2 regions of the Actinomadura sp. NPDC048032 genome follow, and region 2 is predicted to be linked to the other one. Evidence: riboswitches for the same ligand, from Rfam matches in the RefSeq annotation. Region 2 holds a riboswitch; the other holds the start of a gene.

Region 1 (6,066 bases), on a different contig from region 2:
AGCCGGCGATGGCCCGGTCGCCTTCGGCGGGGAAGTCGTCCGCCCAGTGGGCGAGCCTGTCACCGGACAGGACGGCGGCGATCTCGCCGGACGTCCACGGCCGCAGGACGAGACGGCCGGTGGTGAGATCCGGTCCGGCCGGGCCCGGCCGGACCGGGTCGGAGTCGGGCAGGCCTGAAGCGGTCAGGTCGGAAGAGGACACGTGTGGCTCCTGGTCGTTCTGGACGACCGGGCCGCGCTCAGTCGCGGGCGGCCCGGACAAGGGCATGCTGAAGAAGCGCCACGCGGGCCATATTCATCAACCTCCCCTGCCGCAGGAACGCCGCAAAGCGTACTACCCGCGGCGGTCAGGGGACCCGGAAGCCGCGGAAGGTCACGTGCCTCCGTGTCTCGAAGCCGAGTCGTTCGTACAGGGCGATCGCCCGGGTGTTCGCCTCGGCCACGTGCAGGAACGGGTGGTCGTTCCGGGCCATGACGCGCGTCGCGAGCGCGCGTATCAGGCGGGCGGCGTGGCCGCGCCCGCGCGCCTCGGGGGCGGTGCAGACGGTGCTGATCTCCGTCCATCCCCGGGGCCGGAGCCGTTCGCCCGCCATGGCCACCAGCACGCCGTTGTCGCGGACGCCGAGATAGGAGCCGAGTTCGCGGGTGCGCGGCCAGAACGGTCCGGGCCGGGTCCGCGCGACGAGGTCGAGCATCTCGGGCACGCTGTCCGCGCCGAGTTCGACGATGCCGGGGTCCGCCGCGCCGGGGCCGGTCTCACCGCTCCCGGACCAGACCATCTGGAGGCCTTCCAGGACGAAGACCGGCTCCCAGTCCGGCGGCGGGGTCGCGGGGCTGCTGAACATGTCGGCGAGTTCGCCCCGCCCGAGAAGCCGGGCGAGGTCGGCCCACTCCGCGGCGTCCGGGTCGGCGGACACCGTGGAGAAGGTCGAGACCTCCGGCGGGTAGGTGGCGGTCCGGCCGAGCCGGCGGGCGAGGTGCGCGTGGTGACCGCGGAGCGACTCGCGCACGGGATCGTCGAGCGCGGCGTCGTCGCGGTCCGCCATGGTGCAGCACCTCTCCAGGCCGTACGGGGGATTCGGCGCCCTGGATGCTAGTCGGCGGGGACGTAGGGCGGTGCGACGCCCCAGCCCCAGTGCGGCATGGGGGCTTCGAGGGGCGGCTTCGCGTCCGGCTGGGAGTTGGCGAGGGCGATGCGCGTGCCCCACTCGATGTAGGACGCGAACGCGGCGCGGAACTCCGGGTCGTCCGGGAGGCCGACCTCGTCCGCCGCGTCCATGAGGAGCGAGACCCAGCGGCGCCGCTGCGCCTCGGTGATGGACTTGCCGAGGTGATGGCGCACCATGGCGGCGTAGCCGCCGCGCTCGCGGCCGTAGCGCTCCGGCCCGCGGAAGACCTCGCCGAGCCACGCCGCGACCCACTTCGGGTGGTCGGGCGCCATGTGCTCGAAGAGCGGGCGCAGCAGGTCGTCCTTGAGGACGTTCGTGTAGAAGTGCTCGGTGAGCCGCTCCAGCGCCGCGCTCCCGCCCGCCCAGTCGTACATGGTCGGGACGGACGAGCCGGCGCCGCGCACCGCCGTCCGCTCGTAGTGCCGCATCTCCTCGATCCGCTGGACGTACGGCTTGATCTCGGCGAAGAACGCGGGGAAGTGCTCGCCGCCCCGGAAGCCTCGCATGTGGCCGTCGGCCGACGTCCAGCCGATGCGCAGGATGTAGGACGACGGCTCGTCGACGCACCTGGACAGCTCGTAGTCCACGCACTCGGGGGCTGCGGCGAGGGGGACGGAGGCCCGCGCGTAGGCGGCCTCGAAGTCCTCCGCGTCCTGCGGGTCGATGCGGTAGCGGATGTACTCGACGATCATGGCGCCCCCAGGCTGCTTCCGGTCGGATTATCACTGTAATCCTGTAATCATCCGACCGGAAGCGAAACGATCAATCCTGGCGGGGTGAGCGGCGGAACCAGGCGACGGCGCCCGCCGCCGCCGCGAGGACCAGGGCGGCCAGACCGATCCAGAGCCAGCCCGACGAGCCCCCCTGATCGTCGGTGTCGTCTGTGGAGACGATGGTCTTCCGGACCGGCGAGGGGAAGGGCGGCCGGGCGGCCCCGGACGAGCCCCGCACGGTGAACGTGTAGGCGCCCTCGACCGGATGGCCGTCCGAGGCGACGACGCGCCAGCCCACGGTGTACTTCCCGTCGGGCGGCGTGCGGCCGACGGCCTGGGTGACCTTGTTGTCGACCGCCCGCGCGGGCCCGGTCTGGTACTGCCTGCCCGACCCGTCGGTCACGACCACGCGCGGCAGCCGTACCGGATCGCCGTACGTCAGGACGATCTGGGACGGGGCCGCGACCGTCGCGTCCTTCTCGGGACTCGCCGACGTCAGCGCGGTGTGCGCCGACGCCGGGACCGCGGTCGCCGCCAGGATCGCCGTGAGCGCCGTCAGGATCGCCGCGAGCACCGCCGCCCCGGCGGCCCCGCGCAGCGCCGCCCGGGTCATGCCCGGCTCCGCGCCCGGGTCACGCCGTAGGCGCCGACCGCGACGCCGGCCACGCCGACGGCGATGCCGATGCCGCCGAGCAGCCGGGCCGTTCCGTCGCCGGACGACGCGGACGATGCGGCGGCGGGCTTCACCTGCGCGGTCAGGCCGGCCGTGGCCGCCGAGCCCTTGGGGAGGAGCTTCAGCACCGGCGAGGGGTGCTCCGGCTCGTTCGCCCCCTCGGCGGGGGGCTCCTCCCACTTGACGACCTCTCCGCCGGAGTAGGTCTGGTCGGCCTTGAACACGAGCTGGTCGGTGTCGGTGGGCAGCGGCCCCATCGAGACGTCGAACTCCTCGAACCGGCCGGGCTCGATCCTGCCGCCGCTCCAGGTGATCTTCGTGACGGCCTCGGTCAGCTCGCCGCCCTCGGTCTTCACCGGCGTCGGCAGCTTGGACTTCTCGACCTTCACCGTCCAGCCGGGCAGCGGCCGGACCGACACCGACGACAGCGGGTGGTCGGCCGGCAGGCTCACCACGAGCTTGGTGGTCGAGGCGTCGTCGCGCTCGTTCGGCACCCGGAACGAGACCTTGGTGTACGAGCCCTGCTCGGCGGTTCTGGGGTTGACGCTGACGTGCGCGGACGCCGCCGCGGCCAGGCCGATCACGGACAGGGCGGCGAGGGACGCGACGGCGCCGGCGCGCCGGGCGTGCGGAAGGAAGGGCATTGCGGAACTCCGTTCGAGACGTACGGGAATGTCCGGGCGCCGCGAGTCGGCGTCCGGTGACGTACGGCGCTCCGGCTCAGGAGTGAGCGAGCGCCCTCGAACGCGGAGGGGGACCCCGCCGGACGACCTGGTGCCGCAGGACGCGCCCGGTGGCCGTGACGGCGGCCGCCGCGGGCGCCGTCCGGAGGGGGCGGGCCGGAGGCTCGGCCGGCTCCACGGCGAGCAGGGCCAGCAGCAGCCGGATCGGGCGGTCGGCGAGGGCGGCGACCCGCCGGGCGAGCGACCACGCGGCCCGCTCGCCGCGCCGCAGCCACCACGCGGCCACCAGCGCGGCCGTGCAGTGCGCGAGCGTCATCGCCAGGCCGTTCCCGCCGTGGGCGGCGGGGACCGCGACGGGTTCCGCGGCGCCCGTCATAGTGGCGTGCGCCGCGGGCGCGTGGTGGGGCGCGGTGGCCGCCGTGAACAGCGTGTGCAGGGCGAACTGGCCGCCGAGGAGCCCGCCCAGGATCGTCGCGAGCGAGCGCTCGTGGCCCGCCAGCACCAGCGTCACGCCGAGGACGGCGCCGAAGCCCGTGAGCGCCGCCCAGGCCGGCACCGCCGCGCCGCCCGCCAGGGCGTGCCCGAGGGTCGCCAGCGTCGCGCACACGGTGGCGAACACCACCGCGCGCGCGGGCCGGAACAGCGGCTGCGGCGCATGGGGGCTCATGACGGCCCCCATCGTCCCATCCCCTGCGCGCTCTGCCCAGCCGCCCCCGGACATCCGCCGCCACGCCCAACATCTTGGGGTTGTGCGTTGATCGTCGACTAGATGTAGGGTTCAGTCCCGTGCTGGTCCGCCCCCGCCGTTCGCGGCGGGGGCGGCGTGAGAGGGAACCCGGTGGGAATCCGGGACTGCCCCGCAGCGGTGAGCGGGAACGACCGCCGTCATCGAGCACTGGGCCTGGCGGCCCGGGAAGCGACGGCCAGTAGGACGCCTCGGCAGAGGCGGCGCCCGCGAGTCCGAAGACCTGCCCGCACGCGAGGCCGGGAGACCGGCCTCATCGGGGGTCCGGGTCCGTCCCGGATCGACACGTCCAGGCCTCGCGGGTGGGCCGGGGACGGAGCGCGGCCTGCCGCCGCGCGCCGTTCGCATGCCTCCGCGAGGCGGCATGCGAGGGGAGATGCACGTGACACAGGTTCTGGCCGCGCCGCCCGCGGAGATCGCCGCCGAGGTCGAGGCGGCCTGCGAGGGGGTGCCGGGCGCCGAGGCCGGGCGGGTGCTGGCCGCGGTCCGGTCCGCGGACGGGCTGGACGCGGCGGCCCTGCGGGACCTCGCGATCGGGGAGGCCGCCGCGCTCATCCCCGCCGAGCCCGGGTACTCCAGGGTGGCCGCGCGGCTGCTCGGCGTCCGGATCCGGGAGGAGGCCGCGGCCGCCGGCGTCCGGACGTTCGCCGAGTCGGTCGCCGCCGCGCACCGCGAGGGACTCCTGGCGGACGACCTGGCCGCCTTCGTCGCCGCCGGGTCCGCCGCGCTGGACGCCCTCGTCGACGACGGCGCCGACGACCGCTTCGAGTACTTCGGGCTCCGGACGGTCTATGACCGGTACCTGCTCAGGCACCCGAGGTCGCGGCTCGTCCTGGAGCGCCCGCAGCACTTCCTCCTCCGGGTGGCGTGCGGGCTCGTCGTTCCCGGCGAAGTCGGGCCGGGGGGTGTGGGGGGCCGGCTCCCCACCGGTGACATGGCGGCGGTCGAGGAGGCCGCCGAGCTGTACGCGCTGCTCAGCACCCTGTCGTACCTGCCCAGCTCGCCCACGCTGTTCAACTCCGGGGCCCGCCGCCCGCAGCTCTCGTCGTGCTTCCTGCTCGACTCGCCGCGCGACGAGCTGGAGTCCATCTACGACCGGTACGGGCAGGTCGCGCGGCTCAGCAAGTACGCGGGCGGCATCGGCGTCTCCTGGACGCGGGTGCGGTCGCGGGGCTCGCTGATCCGGGGCACCAACGGGCACTCCAACGGGATCGTCCCGTGGCTGCGCACGCTCGACTCGTCCGTCGCCGCCGTCAACCAGGGCGGCCGCCGCAAGGGCGCGGCGTGCGTCTACCTGGAGCCGTGGCACGCCGACGTCGAGGAGTTCCTGGAGCTGCGCGACAACACCGGCGAGGACGCCCGCCGCACCCACAACCTCAACCTGGCCAACTGGATCCCGGACGAGTTCATGCGCCGCGTCGAGGCCGACGCGACGTGGTCGCTGTTCGACCCGAAGGAGGTCCCCGAGCTGGTCGACCTGTGGGGCGACGAGTTCGACGCGGCCTACCGGGCGGCGGAGCGGGAGGGGCGGTTCGTCCGGCAGGTCCCGGCCCGCAAGCTGTACGGGCGCATGATGCGGACGCTCGCGGAGACGGGCAACGGCTGGATGACGTTCAAGGACGCCGCCAACCGCGCCTGCAACCAGACCGCCGAGCCCGGCAAGGTCGTCCACCTGTCGAACCTCTGCACGGAGATCCTGGAGGTGACGGGCGACCGCGAGGCCGCCGTCTGCAACCTCGGGTCGGTGAACCTGGCCGCGCACGTCGGGCCGTCCGGCGTCGACTGGGAGCGGCTCCGGTCGACGGTCCGCACCGCCGTCCGGTTCCTGGACCGCACCATCGACCGGGGCTTCTACCCGACTCCCGAGGCGGAGAAGGCCAACCGCAAGTGGCGGCCGGTCGGGCTGGGCGTGATGGGCCTCGCGGACGTCTTCTTCACGCTGCGCCTGCCGTTCGACTCGGCCGAGGCGCGCGAGCTGTCGACGCGCATCGCCGAGGAGATCGCCCTCGCCGCCTACAACGCGTCCGCCGACCTCGCCGCCGCCCACGGGCCGCTGCCCGCCTACGGCGCGACCCGCACCGCG
Region 2 (8,679 bases):
TCAGCGTCTCCTCCCGCTCCACCAGCGGCCGCCCCGCCGCCGCGGACGCGGCGCTCAGCGACGTCACGCCCGGCACCACCTCGGCCGGGTAGTGCGGCGCGAGCCGCTTGTGCAGGTGCATGTACGACCCGTAGAACAGGGGGTCGCCCTCGCTCAGCACCACGACCGTCCGCCCCGCGTCGAGGTGCGCGGCGAGGCGGGCGGCGCAGTCGGCGTAGAAGTCCTCCAGCGCCCCCTGGTAGCCGCCGGGATGGTCGGTGGTCTCCGTCGTCACCGGGTAGACGAGCTGCTCCTCGATCCGCCCGTCCCGCAGGTACGGCTCGGCGACGGTCCGGGCGATGCTGCGGCCGTGCCGCGCGCAGTGGAAGGCCACCACGTCGGCCTCGCCGATCAGCCGCGCCGCCTTCACCGTGACCAGCTCGGGGTCGCCGGGCCCGACGCCCACGCCGAACAGCCGTCCCGCCATCACTCCGCCTCACTGGCGATGGCGTTGACCGCCGCCGCCGTCATCGCGCTGCCGCCGCGCCGCCCGCGGACCACCAGATGGTCCAGGCCGCTCGCGGCGAGCGCCTCCTTGGACTCGGCCGCCCCGATGAACCCGACCGGGATCCCGAGGACCGCCGCCGGGCGCGGCGCGCCCTCCTCCACCAGCTCCAGCAGCCGGAACAGCGCGGTCGGCGCGTTGCCGATCGCGACGACCGCGCCGCCGAGCCGGTCGCGCCACAGCTCCAGCGCCGCCGCGCTGCGCGTGGTGCCGAGCCGCCCGGCCAGCTCCAGCACGCCCGGCTCGCCGAGTGTGCACACGACCTCGTTGCCGGCGGGCAGCCGCGCGCGGGTCACGCCGGAGGCGACCATCCGCGCGTCGCACAGCACCGGCGCGCCCGCCACCAGCGCCGCCCGCGCCCGCGCCACGACCCCCGGCGACCAGGCCAGGTCCTCCACCAGATCGGTCATGCCGCAGGCGTGGATCATGCGGACCGCGACCCGCGCCACGTCGTCCGGCAGTCCCGACAGGTCGGCCTCCGCGCGGATCGTCGCGAACGACCGCCGGTAGATCTCGGCGCCGTCCCGGACGTAATCGATCACTGCTGTCCCTCCGCCGTCCTCAGCTCGACCGGGCCGCGGGGCATCCCGCAGCGCCGCTCGCATCCCGTCCAGTGGACGGGGGTCTCGGGCGCGCGGCCCAGGCCGTCCACGAAGCGCCGCGCCTCGCCCTGCACGTCGCCGCGCGACTTCGCGCATCCCGGGCTCCCGGTGCAGGCCGTCACGCCCACCCAGGGCGACGCGGGATCGGTCGCGAACCCCGCCGCCGCGAGCTCCGCCGCCGCGCGGCGCGCCTCGTCCCGCTCCAGGTCGCGCACCACCACGCTGCGCCACGGCGTCACCCGCACCTCGTCCGCGACTCCGGCGAGCGCCTCGGCCTGCGCGCCCGACAGCCGGCCCAGCGGAGGCACGGCCTCCAGCGCGGCGAGCCCGTCCCGCTGCGCGAGGATCCCGGCGTGCGGCGGCGCGGGATCCGGGCGCGGCGGCGTCTCCGCCACGGCCGCGCCCAGCCGCTCGGCGACGAGCCGCGCGCCGTCCGGCACCTCCGCGAGCCGCCAGGCGTCGCCCCTGACCTCCAGGAACGCCTCCGCCGCCGCGAGCAGCGCCGCGACGGGATCGCCGGGGACGGGTCCGAGCCGCGTCCCGACCAGCCGCAGGCCGCCGGGGGTGTGGGCCGCGTCGGCGTCCAGCGCGGCCGTGTCGCCGGTGCCGTCGTCGAGCGCGAACAGGAACCGCCCCGGCAGCCGGGCCAGCTCCGCACGCGCGCAGAGCGCCTCGTCCAGCGCCGTGACCAGCGGATCCGTGGCGAGGGCGCCGCGCGGGCCGCGCCCGCCGAGCGGGGACGCGACGATGTTGCGCACCCGCTCGTGGGTCGCCGACGGAAGCAGCCCGGCGGCCTCCAGCCGGGCCGCGAGCGCTCCGGTGTCGCGGACGCCGCGCACCTGGAGGTTGCCGCGGGACGTGAGTTCGATCACGTCCCGCCCCAGCTCGCGGGCGGCGGCGCCGAGCACCGCGAGCTGCGCGGCGGACACCGCGCCGCCCGGGACGCGGACGCGCGCCAGCGGCCCGTCGGCGGCGTCGTGGGTGCGCAGCGCCCCGGGGCACGCGTCGGGACGGGCTCTGACATTCGGCACGGGGAGGATGTTAACCACAGTTTGCAGGGCGACCGCGCTGCCGTACTCTTCTGCTCAGACGATGGCAATGGGAGGAAGCCGGTGCGAATCCGGCGCGGTCCCGCCACTGTGACCGGGGAGCGAACCCCGCTGTAGGCCACTGTCCGCGAGGACGGGAAGGCCGGGGCGAGCGTCGATCCGGGAGCCAGGAGACTCCTGCCGTCGCGACACCCGCGACCGGGGCGAGGACCCCAGGGGGAGGATGCGCCGTGCCCGAGCACAGCCGCACGGTCCTGTTGCTGTCGACGTCCGACACCGATCTGCTGAGCGCCCGAGCGTCCGGCGCCGCCTACCGGCTCGGCAACCCCGCGCGGCTCACCGCCGCCGACCTGCCCGGGCTGACCGAGGGCGCCGACCTCGTCGTGGTGCGGCTGCTCGGCGGCCGCCGCGCCTGGGAGGACGGTCTCGACGCGCTCCTCGCGGGCCCCCGGCCGGTCGTCGTCCTCGGCGGCGAGCAGGCCCCCGACGCCGAGCTGATGGAGCTGTCCACGGTCAGCGGCGGCGTGTGCGCCGAGGCGCACGCCTACCTCGCGCACGGCGGCCCCGCCAACCTCGCCGAGCTGCACGCGTTCCTCTCCGACACCGTGCTGCTGACGGGGCGCGGCTTCGCGCCGCCGGCCGCGACGCCGACCTGGGGACGGCTCGACCGCGCCGCCCGCGACGGCGGCGGGCCCGTGGTCGGCGTGCTCTACTACCGCGCCCACCACATGGCGGGCAACATCGCGTTCGTGGAGGCGCTCTGCGCCGCCGTTGAGGACGCCGGCGGGCGCGCCATGCCGGTGTTCTGCTCGTCGCTGCGCACCGCCGAGCCCGAGCTGCTGGACACGCTCCGCCAGGCGGACGCGCTGGTGGTGACGGTGCTCGCGGCGGGCGGGTCGCGGCCCGCGACGGCCGGGGCGGGCGGCGACGACGAGGCATGGGACGTGGGCGCGCTCGCCGCGCTGGACGTCCCGATCCTCCAGGGCCTCTGCCTCACCACGAGCCGGTCCGACTGGGAGGGGAGCGACGACGGGCTGTCCCCGCTGGACGCGGCGTCGCAGGTCGCGATCCCCGAGTTCGACGGGCGGATCATCACCGTCCCGTTCTCGTTCAAGGAGGTCGACGAGGACGGGCTCACCGTCTACGCCGCCGACCCCGAGCGGGCGGCCCGGGTCGCCGGGATCGCGGTCCGGCACGGCCGCCTGCGGCACACCCCGGCCGCCGGGCGCCGCCTCGTCGTGATGCTGTCGGCGTACCCGACCAAGCACGCCCGCGTCGGGAACGCCGTCGGTCTCGACACCCCGGCGAGCACCGTCCGGCTGCTCGCCCGGCTCCGCGACGCGGGGTACGACCTGGGCGAGGGCTTCCCCGGCGTCGACGAGCAGGACGGCGACGCGCTCGTCCACGCGCTCATCGCGGCGGGCGGCCAGGACGAGGACTGGCTCACCGAGGAGCAGCTCGCGGGCAACCCCGTCCGCATCTCCGCCGCGTCCTACGAGCGCTGGTACCGCACCCTGCCCGCCGACCTGCGCGAGGGGATGGAGCGGCACTGGGGCCCGCCGCCCGGCGAGCTGTTCGTCCAGGACGGCGACATCGTCCTCGCCGCCCTGCGCGCCGGCAACCTCGTCGTGATGGTGCAGCCGCCGCGCGGCTTCGGGCAGAACCCCATCGCGATCTACCACGACCCCGACCTGCCGCCCAGCCACCACTACCTGGCCGCGTACCGGTGGCTGTCGGACGAGTTCGGCGCGCACGCGATCGTCCACGTCGGCAAGCACGGCAACCTGGAGTGGCTGCCCGGCAAGGCGGCGGGGATGTCGGCGTCGTGCGGCACCGACGCGGCGCTCGGCGACGTCCCGCTGGTCTACCCGTTCCTCGTCAACGACCCCGGCGAGGGCACGCAGGCCAAGCGCCGCGCGCACGCCGTCCTCGTCGACCACATGGTCCCGCCGATGGCCCGCGCCGAGACCTACGGCGACATCGCCCGCCTCGAACAGCTCCTGGACGAGCACGCGACGATCGCCGCGATGGACCCGGCGAAGCTGCCCGCGATCCGCGCCCAGATCTGGACCCTCATCCAGGCCGCCAAGCTCGACCACGACCTCGGCCTTGACGACCGCCCGCACGACACCGAGTTCGACGACTTCCTCCTGCACGTCGACGGCTGGCTGTGCGAGGTGAAGGACGCGCAGATCCGCGACGGCCTGCACGTCCTCGGCCAGGCGCCCGCCGGCCCGGTCCGCGTCGACCTGGTGCTGGCCATGCTCCGCGCCCGCCAGATGTGGTCGGGGCGCGAGACGCTGCCCGGCCTGCGGGAGGCGCTCGGGCTCAGCGAGGCCGGCGGCGAGGCGCTCGCCGACGTGGACGCCGCCGAGGCCGCCGCCCGCGCCCTCGTGCAGGCCATGGAGGACGCCGGCTGGGCCGTGGGCGCGGCGCGCGAGGCCGCCCGGGACGTTCCGGCGGAGCGCCGCGAGGCGGTGACGCGGGTCCTGGAGTTCGCCGCCGCCGAGATCGTCCCGCGCCTGGCCCGGACGACCGACGAGCTCGACCACGTCCTGCACGCCCTGGACGGCGGCTACGTCCCGGCGGGCCCGAGCGGGTCGCCGCTGCGCGGCCTCGTCAACGTCCTGCCGACCGGCCGCAACTTCTACTCGGTCGACCCGCGCGCCGTCCCGAGCCGCCTCGCCTGGGAGACCGGGCAGGCGATGGCGGACTCGCTCCTGGAGCGCTACCGCGCCGACCACGGGGAGTGGCCGCGCTCGGTCGGGCTGTCGGTGTGGGGGACGAGCGCGATGCGCACGGCGGGCGACGACGTCGCCGAGGTCCTCGCGCTGCTCGGCGTCCGCCCGGCCTGGGACGAGGCGTCCCGCCGCGTCACGGCGCTGGAGCCGGTCCCGCTCGCCGAGCTCGGCCGGCCGCGCATCGACGTGACCGTCCGCATCAGCGGCTTCTTCCGGGACGCGTTCCCGCACGTCGTCGCCATGCTGGACGACGCCGTCCGGCTCGTCGCCGGGCTGGACGAGCCCGACGCCGACAACCACGTCCGCGCCCACGTGCGGGCCGACCGGGAGCGGCACGGCGACGAGCGGCGCGCCACGATGCGCGTGTTCGGGTCCGCGCCCGGCGCGTACGGGGCCGGGCTGCTGCCGCTCATCGACAGCCGCAACTGGCGCGACGACGCCGACCTCGCCGAGGTGTACGCGGTGTGGGGCGGCCACGCCTACGGCCGCGACCTCGACGGGGTGCCCGCCCGCGCCGACATGGAGAGCGCCTACCGGCGCATCGCCGTCGCCGCCAAGAACGTCGACACCCGCGAGCACGACATCGCCGACTCCGACGACTACTTCCAGTACCACGGCGGCATGATCGCCACCGTCCGCGCGCTGACCGGCAGGGCGCCGGAGGCCTACGTCGGCGACAGCACCCGCCCGGACGCCGTGCGCACCCGCACCCTCTCGGAGGAAACCGCGCGGATCTTCCGGGCCCGCGTCGTGAACCCGCAGTGGCTCGCCGCCATGCGCCGGCACGGCTACAAGGGCGCGTTCGAGCTGGCCGCGACCGTGGACTACCTGTTCGGCTACGACGCCACCACGGGTGTCATGGCCGACTGGATGTACGACAGGCTCACCGCCGCCTACGTCCTGGACGAGGAGAACCGCGCGTTCATGGCGCAGTCGAACCCGTGGGCGCTGCACGGCATCGCCGAGCGGCTGCTGGAGGCGGCCGAGCGCGGCATGTGGGAGCACCCCGACCCGGCGGTCCTCCAGGGCCTCCAGGAGGTCTACCTCAAGACGGAGGGCGACCTGGAGGACGACACCAGCCGCTGAGCCGCCTCCGGCGACCCCGCCCAGTGCAGGTGCAGGTAGGAGGCGGTGATCCGGTCGTCGCCGTACCCGTCGCGGCCGTCGCGCCACCGGAACAGCGGCTCGGCGCCGGTGTCCAGCGCGGTCCGGTGGAACTCGTGGCCGCGGAACCGCTCGCCCGGACGGGTCAGCGGCGACTCGGCCACCGCGACCGCCTCCCGGTAGCCGAGCGCCAGCCGGGACGTCATCCGCGCGCGGCCCGGCACCCGCCCGCACATCGCCCGGCCGTCGAGTTCCTCGCACAGGTAGAGGAGCCCGGCGCACTCGGCGGCGATCGGGCCGCGGAACGCCGCGACCTCGGCGAGCATCGGCGCGTTGGCGGCCAGCTCGGCGGCGTGGACCTCGGGGAAGCCGCCGCCGACGACGAGCGCGCCCGCCCCGTCCGGCAGGGCCTCGTCCCGCAGCGGGTCGAAGACGGCCACGTCGGCGCCCGCCGCGCGCAGCAGCTCCACGTGCTCGGCGTAGGAGAAGGTGAACGCCGCCCCGCCCGCGACCGCGACGACCGGCCCGCCCTCGACCGGGACGACCTGCTCGGACGGGTCCCACGCGGGCCCCGGCAGCGGGGGAGCGGCGGCCGCCAGGCGGAGCAGGGCGTCCAGGTCGCAGGAGCGCTCCACGAGCGCGCCGAGCCGCTCCACCGCGCCGACGGCCTCCGCGCCCCGCTCGGCCGCCGGGACCAGCCCGAGGTGCCGGGACGGGGTCACGACCGCGTCGTCCCGCCGGATCGCGCCGAGCACCGGCACGCCCGTCGCCTCCAGCGCGCCGCGGCACAGCTCCTCGTGCCGCTCCGAGCCGACCCGGTTGAGCACGACGCCGCCGATCCGCACGCCCGGCTCGAACGTCGCGAAACCGTGCACGAGCGCCGCCACCGACCGGCTCTGCCGCGCGGCGTCCACGACCAGCACCACCGGCGCCGCGAGCAGTCGCGCGACGTGCGCCGTGGAGGCGAACCCGGTGTCGCCCTTCCCGTCGAACAGGCCCATCACGCCCTCGACCACCGCCACGTCGCAGCCCGCGGCGCCGTGCAGGAACAGCGGCGCGATCCGCTCCTCGCCCGCGAGCCACGGGTCCAGGTTGCGGCCGGGCCGCCCCGCCGCCAGCGCGTGGTAGCCGGGGTCGATGTAGTCGGGGCCGACCTTGTGCGGCGACACGGCGAGGCCGCGCGCCCGCAGCGCCGCGATCAGACCGGTCGCCACGGTCGTCTTGCCGCTGCCGGACGCCGGCGCGGCGACGACCAGCCGGGGGATCACCACTCGATGCCCCGCTGCCCCTTCTGCCCGGCGTCCATCGGATGCCGGACCTTGCCCATCTCCGTCACCAGGTCGGCGGCCTCGACCAGCCGGCCGGGCGCGTCCCGCCCGGTGACGACGACGTGCTGGGTGCCGGGACGCGCGGCGAGGGCCTCGACCACGTCGTCCAGGTCGAGCCAGCCCCACTTGAGCGGATAGGTGAACTCGTCGAGCACATAGAAACGGTACGTCTCGGCGGCCAGGTCCCGCTTGATCTGCGCCCAGCCCTCGCGGGCGTCGGCCGCGTGGTCCTCCTCGCTGCCGGGGCGCTGGATCCACGACCAGCCCTCGCCCATCTTGTGCCAGGCGACCGGGCCGCCCTCGCCGCTCTCGCCGAGCACGCGCAGCGCCCGCTCCTCGCCGATCCGCCACTTGGCCGACTTCACGAACTGGAACACCCCGACCGGCCAGCCCTGGTTCCAGGCCCGCAGCGCCATCCCGAACGCCGCCGTCGACTTCCCCTTCCCGGGACCGGTGTGGACGATCAGCAGGGGCCGGTTGCGGCGCTGCCGGGTGGTGAGACCGTCGTCGGGGACGGACACGGGCTTTCCCTGGGGCATCTCAAGCCGCCTTTCCCTTTTCGCGCCCGCGGTGGGCGCGGACGATGCCGTCGAGGTCGCCGAGCGGGACGAGCCGCGCCCCGAGCCGGGCCGCGAGCCGTCCCGCGAGGCCGAGCCGGACCGGGCCGTCCTCGCAGTCCACGACGATCCCGGCGGTGCCCGCCAGCAGCCCGGCGGCCCGGTCCACGTCGCCCCCCGCGGTCGCCCGCCCGTCGGTGACGACCACGAGCAGCGGGCGGCGCGCCGGGTCGCGCAGCCGCTCGGCGCGCAGCACCTCGGCGGCGCGCGCGAGCCCGGCGGCCAGCGGCGTGCGGCCCCCGGTCGGCAGGGCCCGCAGCCGCGCCGCGCCCGCCTCGACCGACGACGTCGGCGGCAGCACGAGCTCGGCGGTGCGCCCCCGGAAGGTGACCAGGCCGACCTTGTCGCGGCGCTGGTAGGCGTCCAGCAGCAGGCTGAGGACGGCCGTCTTCACCGTCGTCATGCGGCGGCGGGCGGCCATCGAGCCGCTGGCGTCCACGACGAACAGCACCAGGTTCCCCTCGCGGCCCTCGCGGACCGCCTCCCGCAGATCGTCCGGGCGCAGCACGAGGCCGGCGCCGGACCGGCCGCGCGCCCGCTGCCGCGGCGCGGCGGCCAGCAGCGTCGCCACCACGTGGGGGTCGCGGACCTTCGCGGCCGGGCGCCGCGCCCCGGTGACCCGGCCCCGCGCCGTCCGCGACCGCGACCGCCGTCCCGCGGCGCCCTCGCCGACGCCCGGAACCTCCAGCAGCGG

What was found. A riboswitch is a leader RNA that binds a small molecule or an ion and turns the genes downstream of it on or off. The one in region 2 is predicted to bind cobalamin.
Region 1: it holds a riboswitch for cobalamin, as region 2 does, so the genes downstream of both, AB0C69_RS35845 (ribonucleoside-diphosphate reductase subunit alpha) here and cobN (cobaltochelatase subunit CobN) in region 2, are expected to answer to the same signal.

The regions. Positions count from the first base shown of each region.
Region 1 covers NZ_JBEZJP010000446.1:200-6,265, reverse strand. Annotated here, with positions in the region: gene AB0C69_RS35875 (GNAT family N-acetyltransferase) at 1-202, opposite strand, end outside; gene AB0C69_RS35870 (GNAT family N-acetyltransferase) at 348-1,046, opposite strand; gene AB0C69_RS35865 (antibiotic biosynthesis monooxygenase) at 1,094-1,861, opposite strand; gene AB0C69_RS35860 (copper resistance CopC family protein) at 1,932-2,495, opposite strand; gene AB0C69_RS35855 (YcnI family protein) at 2,492-3,199, opposite strand; gene AB0C69_RS35850 (MFS transporter) at 3,276-3,905, opposite strand; cobalamin riboswitch at 4,065-4,208, shown strand; partial or broken gene AB0C69_RS35845 (ribonucleoside-diphosphate reductase subunit alpha) at 4,366-6,066, shown strand, end outside.
Region 2 covers NZ_JBEZJP010000320.1:86-8,764, reverse strand. Annotated here, with positions in the region: gene AB0C69_RS30820 (precorrin-2 C(20)-methyltransferase) at 1-466, opposite strand, end outside; gene AB0C69_RS30815 (precorrin-8X methylmutase) at 466-1,086, opposite strand; gene AB0C69_RS30810 (precorrin-3B synthase) at 1,083-2,177, opposite strand; cobalamin riboswitch at 2,249-2,372, shown strand; gene cobN (cobaltochelatase subunit CobN) at 2,426-6,022, shown strand; gene AB0C69_RS30800 (cobyrinate a,c-diamide synthase) at 5,977-7,308, opposite strand; gene cobO (cob(I)yrinic acid a,c-diamide adenosyltransferase) at 7,305-7,907, opposite strand; partial or broken gene AB0C69_RS30790 (VWA domain-containing protein) at 7,909-8,679, opposite strand, start outside.